Regions from separate parts of the Arsenophonus apicola genome, predicted to be linked through region 2. Evidence: predicted binding sites of a transcription regulator. Region 2 holds the regulator's gene; each other region holds the start of a gene.
The links. Region 2 encodes CRP, which controls carbon source genes, mostly activating them, when cyclic AMP is high. Its sites were predicted from a motif close to ATGTGANNNNNNTCACAT; they were not measured.
Positions count from the first base shown of each region.

Region 1: fadL (long-chain fatty acid transporter FadL) is a predicted target of CRP. The motif match lies at 1,490-1,507, and genes of this name have one in related genera.
Region 3: LDL57_RS13080 (NupC/NupG family nucleoside CNT transporter) is a predicted target of CRP. The motif match lies at 1,084-1,101, and genes of this name have one in related genera.

Region 1 covers NZ_CP084222.1:1,062,698-1,065,990, reverse strand. The annotation lists gene fadI (acetyl-CoA C-acyltransferase FadI) at 1-782, opposite strand, end outside; partial or broken gene LDL57_RS04725 (YfcZ/YiiS family protein) at 1,031-1,326, opposite strand; gene fadL (long-chain fatty acid transporter FadL) at 1,688-2,977, shown strand; gene mlaA (phospholipid-binding lipoprotein MlaA) at 3,266-3,293, opposite strand, start outside.
Region 2 covers NZ_CP084222.1:3,126,030-3,129,322, reverse strand. The annotation lists gene LDL57_RS14885 (aminodeoxychorismate synthase component II) at 1-349, shown strand, start outside; gene LDL57_RS14880 (DUF488 domain-containing protein) at 599-955, shown strand; gene crp (cAMP-activated global transcriptional regulator CRP) at 1,207-1,839, opposite strand; gene LDL57_RS14870 (phosphoribulokinase) at 2,391-3,272, opposite strand.
Region 3 covers NZ_CP084222.1:2,752,691-2,755,983, reverse strand. The annotation lists gene LDL57_RS13090 (patatin-like phospholipase family protein) at 1-225, shown strand, start outside; gene LDL57_RS13085 (TatD family hydrolase) at 215-997, shown strand; gene LDL57_RS13080 (NupC/NupG family nucleoside CNT transporter) at 1,259-2,545, shown strand; gene deoC (deoxyribose-phosphate aldolase) at 2,617-3,293, shown strand, end outside.

The DNA of each region.
Region 1 (3,293 bases), 1.2 Mb from region 2:
CCATGTTGACGATCAAAAGCGGGTTTTAACTTTGCATAAGAAGTAAGGGTTGAGTCTTTTCGAACATTATTATCTTCCGATAATGACTCTCGGAAAGGCGGTATATGGGCTGTCATAACTTCTTTATGTAATACACCACTATCCCAAGCCTGGGCAGCTAGAATATGGGAACGATGAGCAAAAGCGTCTTGTTCTTCACGACTGATATGATAGGTTTTTGCCATCTGTTCGGCAGTATCTCCCATTCTTAAACCTGTAGAATATTCGGCTACTGCGGGTGAGACTGGAAGAAAATCACGAAAACCTAATGTGCTTAAGAGTCGCAAACGTTGGCTTATTGATTTTGCTCTATTAAGGTTAACTAAAGTACTTGCCATTTTTTTAGTTACCCCAATAGGTAAAACTGATGATGAATCAGCACCACCAGCAATACCTACCTTGATGGTGCCTGCCATCATACTTTCAACAATATTGGTAATAGCCTGAAAACTAGTAGCACAGGCTCTAGAAATACTATAAGCATCTGCTGAAACAGGTAGCCCTGCCCCTAAAACAATCTCTCTAGCAATATTCGGCGCTTCAGGCATCTGAACGACTTGGCCAAAAACCACTTGATCAATAAATTGAGAATCAATACCACTACGAATAACTAATTCACGAACTACCATTTTGCCTAAATCGACAGCAGGTATATTATGATAAGCCGTTGCCTGTTTAGCAAAAGGAAGGCGTAACCCAGTAACAATTGCGATACGATCAGTATTCTTAACGTTGTAGTTCATAGCAGATCTCGCTTCCCTTTTTATAAAAAATGAAAAATGAAACTATAGTTAATCATTGCCAATACTTCACAGAGGTCTGATCTGATAATCAATTGTTATTCAAATGTAGTGAAAGAAAAATAATAAAAATTAAAAACTGAGAGGCGGCACACAAGATATGAATATTTATTTGTTAAACAAGTCAAAATATTGAGCACAGCTCAAGGATCAAATGCCTACAGAATATCTGTAGGCAGGGTTAAACTCAATTAACGTAAATTTAATTGAAAAATTAGCGTTTCAGCTTCACAACAAAAGGTAAAATTCGCTATTAATTTGACACCCTCAGCAATAGGCTGAATCTGATGTTCGATCTTACAAGGCTCCGATTCAACGGCGCGCGCTTTTTCCATCAACTGTGCTAACATTGTTTCAGCTTCATGTTGATTTAAAAAATTTTTTCAAAAGAAGCAGTACAATTTTGATTATCTATCACTGTACCCACATCAACACAACAGCAAGCAGCAGTTTCTTCAGCATGACAACGATTTTTAGCATCCGACATAATTATTTCCAACAATAAACATTAACAAAATATAATCATAACGCCAATTAACAAAAAGATACTAGTCACTATCTAATAATTTATAAAATATCAAATAGTTATTTGATCTAATATCCTATTGTTACCCTGTCTCAACCACTTCGCATAAATGATGCATCAATTTATGTTAAATAAATCACATTTTTACAAACAAATAACACATACGCGGTGAACATGCTTGTAATAAAACCGGTATTCAATTCTATACTCTGTCAACTGGTCTGATTTGCCATATTGGCATGGAGCCAATACAATTGCTGGCCTTTCTATTGCGACTAACAATGTCGCTCTTATCATAAATATAATTTAAGGGGTTTTGGTCATGAACCAGAAAAACCTGTTCAAACATACAATTTTGGCAATGGCTGTAAGTTTTATTTCAACAAATGCTAGCGCTGCTGGCTTTCAACTAAACGAATATTCCACCTCTGCATTGGGGCGTGCTTTTTCAGGCGAAGGTGCGATTGGCGATAATGCTAGCGTTGGTAGTCGCAATCCAGCTGCTATGATGTTATTCAATAACCCTGTGCTCTCTTTTGGTGCAATTTATATTAATCCTGACGTTGATATAAAAGGAAAATCACCTGTCACTGGTAACAGTACCACTTCAAGAAACATCGCTCCTCATGCCTGGATACCCAATGCCCATTTTATTTTTCCAGTAAATGAAAAATGGGCGGTTGGTTCTTCAATTACCACTAATTACGGCTTAGCCACCGAATTCAATCACAACTATAATGCCGGGCCTATTGGCGGCAAAACCGATCTGACCACACTTAACCTTAATTTAAGTGGGGCTTATCGGTTTAATGAGCATTTCAGTGCAGGTTTGGGTTTAAATGCAGTTTATGCCGATGCAGAAATTACCCGTCATATGGGGGAGCTTGGACGTCTAAAAGGGCTACCTGAATCAACCACTATTGCCAAACTTAAAGGTGATGATTGGGGATATGGCTGGAAAGCTGGTATTTTGTATGAATTAGATGAGAATAATCGTTACAGCTTTACTTATCGTTCAGAAGTTAAAATAAAGTTTAACGGCGACTATAGTAATGAGCTTCCCACATTTATACCTGGTGGTTTAGGCGGCAACAGCATTAAAGGTAAACTCAATTTGAATCTACCTGAAATTTGGGAAATCTCCGGTTATAATAAAGTCGCACCTAAATGGGCTGTTCATTATAGTTTAGCCTATACCAGTTGGAGTCAGTTCAAAGAACTGAAAGCCACCGCAAAAGATGACGGACGAGTTTTATTCAATAAACATGAAGGCTTTAAAGATGTTTTCCGAATTGCGTTAGGCACTACCTACTATCATGATGATCATTGGACGTTTCGTACTGGTATAGCCTTTGATGATAGCCCGGTGCCAGCTAAAAATCGCTCGATCTCAATTCCTGATCAAGATCGCTTTTGGATCAGTGCCGGTACGACTTATGCCTTTAACGAAAATGCTTCAGTTGACGTAGGAATTTCCTACATGCATGGTCAAAACGTAAAAATCAAAGAAGAAATGCCGGCAATACCTGCTAGCCCAGCTCTGCCGGCCTATGAATTTAAATCTAGTGGAAGCGCTTGGTTAGCTGGCGTTAACTTTAACTACAAATTTTAATTTTTGCTGAAAACATAAAAGGGATAGCCACAGCTATCCTTCCTAAAATCGGTTAGTAGGAAATATTTAGTGATAATAATCTTAAATCTTAATACCGTAGCAATACCAGCATCCACTAATTAAATAATAATAAATAATTCATCGAAGATGATGATTAGTAAAAAATTATATTATTAATTGCCTTTTTAATTTATAGAGAATCAAGTGACCGTGACCACACAAATCAATAAATCATCTGCTCGTTATTTTTTACCAATGAACATTTAAATTAAATATACCCACCTTTTACTAATCGATAGAATCCAAATCTTCTTCA
Region 2 (3,293 bases):
GGGTGTTTGCCTTGGTCACCAGGCGATTGGACAGGCTTTTGGTGCTTCTATTGTTAAAGCGAGAGAAGTAATGCATGGTAAAGTATCCGCAATTCATCATAATCAGCAAGGTATTTTTAAAGGATTAAATCGTCCATTACAGGTAACTCGTTATCATTCTTTGGTGATTGATGCTGGAACATTGCCCGCAACTTTTGAAGTGACTGCATGGACGTTACATGATGGAAATATTGATGAAATTATGGGTATCCGGCATAAAACACTACCTATTGAAGGTGTTCAATTTCATCCGGAAAGTATCTTGAGTGAGCAAGGACATGAGTTATTAAATAATTTTCTAAAGTATTAATTTATCAAGAATTAGTTCAAGTTTGGCTATTTATATTCAATGATTAATATAACTATCAATATTGGATAAAGTAGGCTTTATTTTGCTTGAGATGTAAACTTCAATAGGGTGAAAAGTAGTCTATGGTAAAGGGTTTGTTTAAATATTATTAAAACATGTGTTTTTGTATTTACTATCGATAAAAGACTACTATTAAAAATAATAAAAAAATTTTTGTTAAATTCTTTATTATCAAAAAATGGTAGCAAGATGATCATCTGTAAACGGGTTTTTGCTGACAAAGCCAGTAATAATGGCTATCGGGTTTTGGTTGATAGGATATGGCCTAGAGGCATTAAAAAGCAAGACCTTCGTTATGATGAATGGAATAAAAATGTTGCTCACTCAAATGATTTAAGAAAATGGTTTCATAAATATCCAGCAAATTTTGAGTTGTTTAAGCGACTTTATTTTGCAGAGTTAGAAAATAATCCTGATAGTTGGCAACATTTATTGCTTAAAACAAAATCAGGTTGTTTGGTGCTTCTTTTTTCCAGCAAAGATGAAGATCATAATAATGCCGTGGTATTAAAATCATTTTTGGAAAATAAACTCAATAGGGTTTGATCATTATACTTTAGCTATCTAGTTAATTTTCTGATAGATAGTCTGATTATTTTTAATTTCGAATATCATATTAAATCAGTATCATCATTCAGCTATCCAATTTATTTTATTTATTAACCGTTTTATTCGATTTTTTTATTATTATTGTGTGCTATATATTCATAATTGAAGTATATATTTAATAAGAATAATAAAAAACAAACTTATAAAACCAATACGCTACATAAAAGTAGGTACTGGTTTATAGAATATTAACGCGTACCGTAAACGACAATAGTTTTACCGTGAGCAGAAATTAGATTTTGATCTTCTAGCATTTTTAGGATACGTCCCACTGTTTCGCGTGAGCATCCTACTATTTGACCTATCTCTTGACGAGTAATTTTAATTTGCATCCCATCTGGATGCGTCATCGCGTCAGGTTGTTTGGCTAAATTTAATAATGTTTGTGCAATACGTCCTGTGACATCTAAAAAAGCGAGATTACCGACTTTTTCAGACGTTGTTTGTAAGCGTTTAGCCATTTGCGCTGATAACCGCATTAAGATATCTGGATTTACCTGTATTAATTGGCGGAATTTTTTATAAGAAATTTCAGCGACTTCACAGGCGCTTTTAGCTCTAACCCAAGCTGTGCGTTCTTGCCCCTCCTCAAATAATCCAAGTTCACCAATAAAGTCCCCTTGATTCAGGTAGGAAAGGATCATCTCTTTTCCTTCTTCATCTTTAATCAAAACAGCAACAGAACCTTTTACAATATAATAAAGAGTTTCTGCTTTTTCGCCCTGATGTATAAGAGTACTTTTGGATGGATATTTGTGAATATGGCAGTGTGACAAAAACCATTCAAGAGTAGGGTCTGTGTGTGGTTTGCCGAAAACCATTCGCTTAATCCTCTAATGTTATTGCAGCCTGAATACCAAAATACGAGTCTTCACAAGGCTGACTCATCTTATAAAGTTCTAACATAGCATACTAACTTGTTTAGTTTGGGAAAGTTAATATTAACTATAGGGTATATTGATTCGGAATTTTTGGTATTGATCTTAACCATACTATAAATGTGCTTTTGCTTTGTAGCATAATAAAAGCATCCTGTCTCTACTGTCTCGATTCAGCAATATTGTATAAGCCAAAAATTTCATATTTTAGCAATAAGTTGATTAGTTTTATTGTATTTATTAATAAGTATCACTAAGTAAATATTACAAATAAAAAATAAAACTGGAATAATAATATATTATTTCATAAGTTATCAAATTATAGCAAAAATAAATATTAACATTATAAAATAATTACTATATAAAATAATTAACAAGGAAATGTTAACGTTATTATTATACTATAAATAAAAGATAATTTTATGCACAGTTTAAATCTTAAAGTGGGTATAAGAATAAAAAATTGATATAAGTAAAAATATAATGCTGTATTGTTAGCTTCTTTTATGGATAATTTTCTTATTAGAGACGAGCTTTTTTACTAATGGAGTCATAATTAACTCTAGTGCTAAACCTAGTTTCCCGCCTGGAACAACTAATGTATTTATTGATGAAATAAATGAATTGTGTAACATGGCTAAAAGATAGGAAAAATTGATCTGGGTCAGACCATTAAATCGGATCACTATAAAACTTTCATCAGGAGAAGGAATGGCTTTAGCGGCAAAGGGGTTAGAGGTATCGACGGTTGGAACGCGTTGAAAGTTGATATGGGTGCGAGAAAATTGTGGGGTGATGTATTTAATGTAATCTCCCATTGAGCGAATAACTGAATCCATCACAGCTTCTCTTGAATGACCCCGTTCTGATGTATCACGAATTAGCTTCTGGATCCATTCAAGATTAACAATAGGCACAACGCCGACTAATAAGTCTACATGTTTAGCGACATTATATTTTGATGTTACAACACCACCATGTAACCCTTCATAAAATAGTATATCGGTATTTTTAGGCAATGCTTCCCATGGCGTAAAAGTTCCAGGCTGAAGATTGTAGGGGACTGCTTCATCATAGGTATGTAAATAATGTCGACGTTTTCCTGTCCCTTTTTCGCCATACTCGATTAAACTTCGTTCTAGCAGACCAAAGTCATTGGATTCAGGCCCAAAATAACTAATATGACGACTCTGTTCTTTAGCTTTACGAATAGCAACATCCATTTCAGGGCGAGTATAACGATGAAAGCTATCACCTTCAATGGTTGCTGCCGAAAGTTTTAGCTGGGTAAAGATTTTTTGAAATGCAAGGCTAGTAGTGCTGGTGCCCGCACCACTGGAGCCTGTTACCGCAATGATCGGATGATTAGCTGACATATAAATAGCTTCCATTACGCA
Region 3 (3,293 bases), 370 kb from region 2:
GCTGCAAACTTAAATAGTGATTATCATATTGGACGTCAATGTGGCCGATATTTTTTAACCAGTTTAAGAGACTATTTTGCTTCTAATGATGCCGCATCTTATCCCTATTCTATTGAAAATAATCAAATGGTTAATTCGGCATCTTTGTCTGCTAATATGACTTCGAATCAGCAAGATGAAGAACCTAAATCCGGTGATGAAGGATTAGTCATTGATGTTCGTTGACACCCATTGTCATTTTGATTTTCCTCCTTTTATCCATGATATTGAAGATAGCTTTTTGCATGCCGCAAAAGTTGGCGTGACCGATATCATTATCCCGTCAGTGGGTATTGAGAATTTAGAGCGAGTATATTCACTGGCACAACAACATCCGCATTTATATGCCGCATTAGGTTTTCATCCTTTGTATATTGCAAATTATTTACCGGATCATTTTACTAAATTAGTGGCATTATTGCAGCAAAACAGCAATAAATGTGTTGCTATTGGTGAAATAGGTTTAGATTATTTTGTTACTAATGCTGCGATTGATCAACAACAAACATTGCTGATCCAGCAATTAAAGTTGGCTAAACAATATGAGTTACCGGTTATTCTACATTCGCGTAAAAGCCATGATCACTTAGCTGCTTTATTAAGACGATTTGATGTGCCGAAAAAGGGAGTTATTCATGGATTTGCGGGCAGTTTATCGCAAGCGAATGCTTTTGTCCGTTTAGGCTATTTTATCGGTATTGGTGGTGTTATCACTTATGAGCGGGCTAAGAAAACTAGAGCAGTAGTTGCGCAATTGCCACTAACGTCATTAGTACTTGAAACTGATGCGCCTGATATGCCATTAGCCGGATTTCAGGGCCAGGTTAATCGTCCCGAAAGAATACATTTGGTATTTGAGACACTATGTAACCTGCGACAAGAGCCAGCAGAGGAAATTGCAGCACAGCTTTATAACAATAGTTTGCAACTATTTAATATCAAAAAAAAGGCAGAATAATATTGGTTAATACTCATATTAATAAGGCATTTAATTATAAAATGATGTTTATTTCGATAATTTTTGCTGGCAAAATCGCTTTTCGTAAGTGATATGTGTCGCAAAATTTATTTTTTCGTGATTTTTCGTTATGATTATTTGCGATACGGACTGCAAGTTATTAATGCAAAATCGATATAATGTCTGCGCATTACACTGACAGTTTATTTTTTAAACAATAGAAATTTTTCATTTGAAATAAAATATACAGGGATATTATTCATGCAACTCATTATGAGCCTGCTAGGGATGGTAGTATTGATTTTTATCGCTATCATTTTTTCCAGTAACCGCCGAGCAATTAAATTCCGTACCGTATTTGGTGCTTTTATTATTCAAATGGCAATGGGAGCATTTGTTCTCTATGTCCCTGCCGGTCGCCGTACTTTAGAAACCGTGTCTGATGCAGTTTCTAGTGTGATTGGTTATGGACAAGTTGGTATGGATTTTATCTTTGGTGGTTTGGTCTCCAATAAAATGTTTGAACTGTTTGGCGGTAGTGGTTTTATTTTTGCCTTACGGGTTTTACCGGTCATTGTTTTCTTCTCCTCATTAATCGCTGTGCTTTATTATCTTGGTATTATGCAGTTTTTTATCAAAATGTTAGGTGGACTTTTGCAATGGATATTAGGCACCTCACGCACTGAGTCGTTATCGGCTACCGCTAATATTTTTGTCGGTCATACTGAGGCGCCTTTGGTTGTCAGACCCTACATTGCCACAATGACAAACTCTGAGCTGTTTGCTGTTATGTGTGGTGGATTAGCTTCTGTTGCTGGCTCGGTATTGGCCGGCTATGCGCAAATGGGGGTGCCAATGGAATATCTGATCGCAGCATCTTTTATGGCAGCACCTGGCGGATTGTTATTTGCCAAATTAATGGTACCGGAAACAGAGAAAACTCATGATGCCGTCAATATGGTCACAGTGGCCACTGGCGAAGAGCGGCCAGTTAACATTATTGATGCCGCCGCCGCCGGTGCCTCTTCCGGTATGCAACTTGCTTTAAATGTCGGTGCGATGTTGCTGGCATTTGTTGCATTGATAGCTTTGCTTAATGGCATTTTGGCGGTGATTGGTGGCTGGATCCATATACCAGGCTTATCATTAGAATTGATCTTAGGCTGGATTTTTGCGCCAATCGCCTACTTGATTGGTATACCCTGGCATGAAGCGACAATTGCCGGTTCATTTATCGGGCAAAAATTAGTGGTCAATGAATTTGTTGCTTATATGAACTTTGGCGAATACTTAAAACCTGATAGCGAGGTGATTGCCGCAGGCAAGCAAGTACTTTCTCAGCATACTAAAGCAATAATCTCTTTTGCATTATGTGGGTTTGCTAATTTGGCTTCCGTAGCCATATTACTGGGTGGGTTAGGTGGAATTGCCCCAAATCGACGTAAAGATGTTGCTCGGTTAGGTTTGAAAGCGGTTTTAGCCGGTTCGTTATCCAATCTAATGAGTGCCACCATTGCTGGCTTCTTTTTATCGTTAGCGACAATGTAACCTAATAAGCCTGGTATATAAACGGTTGTTTAAACACTGAAGCAACAATGTGATTAGCTTTAGAGAATTATATGATGGAATTAAAACTTGCAGCACAACGTGCATTAAACTTGATGGATTTAACTCTGCTAAATGATAACGATACTGATGAACAAGTAAAGATATTATGCAATCAAGCAAAAACCGCCCGAGGAAATACAGCTGCGATATGTATTTATCCTCGCTTTATTCCATTGGCACGTAAGATTTTAACTGAACAAAACACTCCGAGTATTCGAATTGCAACAGTAACTAATTTTCCATTTGGCGGGCATGATATCGCGATTGCATTAGCTGAAACTCAAGCCGCTATTGCTTATGGCGCAGACGAAGTTGACGTTGTTTTTCCTTATCAAGCGTTAATAGCCGGTAATAAGCAAATTGGTTTTGAGCTGGTTAAAGCGTGTAAGGAAATGTGCCTAACCAGTAGAGTATTACTGAAAGTTATTATTGAAGCCGGTGAATTAAAGCAGGCAGCTCTTATTCGTCAAGCGACAGAAATTGCCATTACTGCCGGTGCTGATTTTGTTAAGACTTCAACGGGTAAGGTAGCGATAAATGCCACCCTTGAGAATGTTGAAATTATGCTTAAGGTTATTCGAGATATGGGCGTTGCTAACCAGGTGGGTTGTAAGGTGGCAGGTGGCGTTCGCGCGGTAGAGGATGCAGCTCAATATCTGGCATTAGCCGATCGCATCATGGGAAAAGA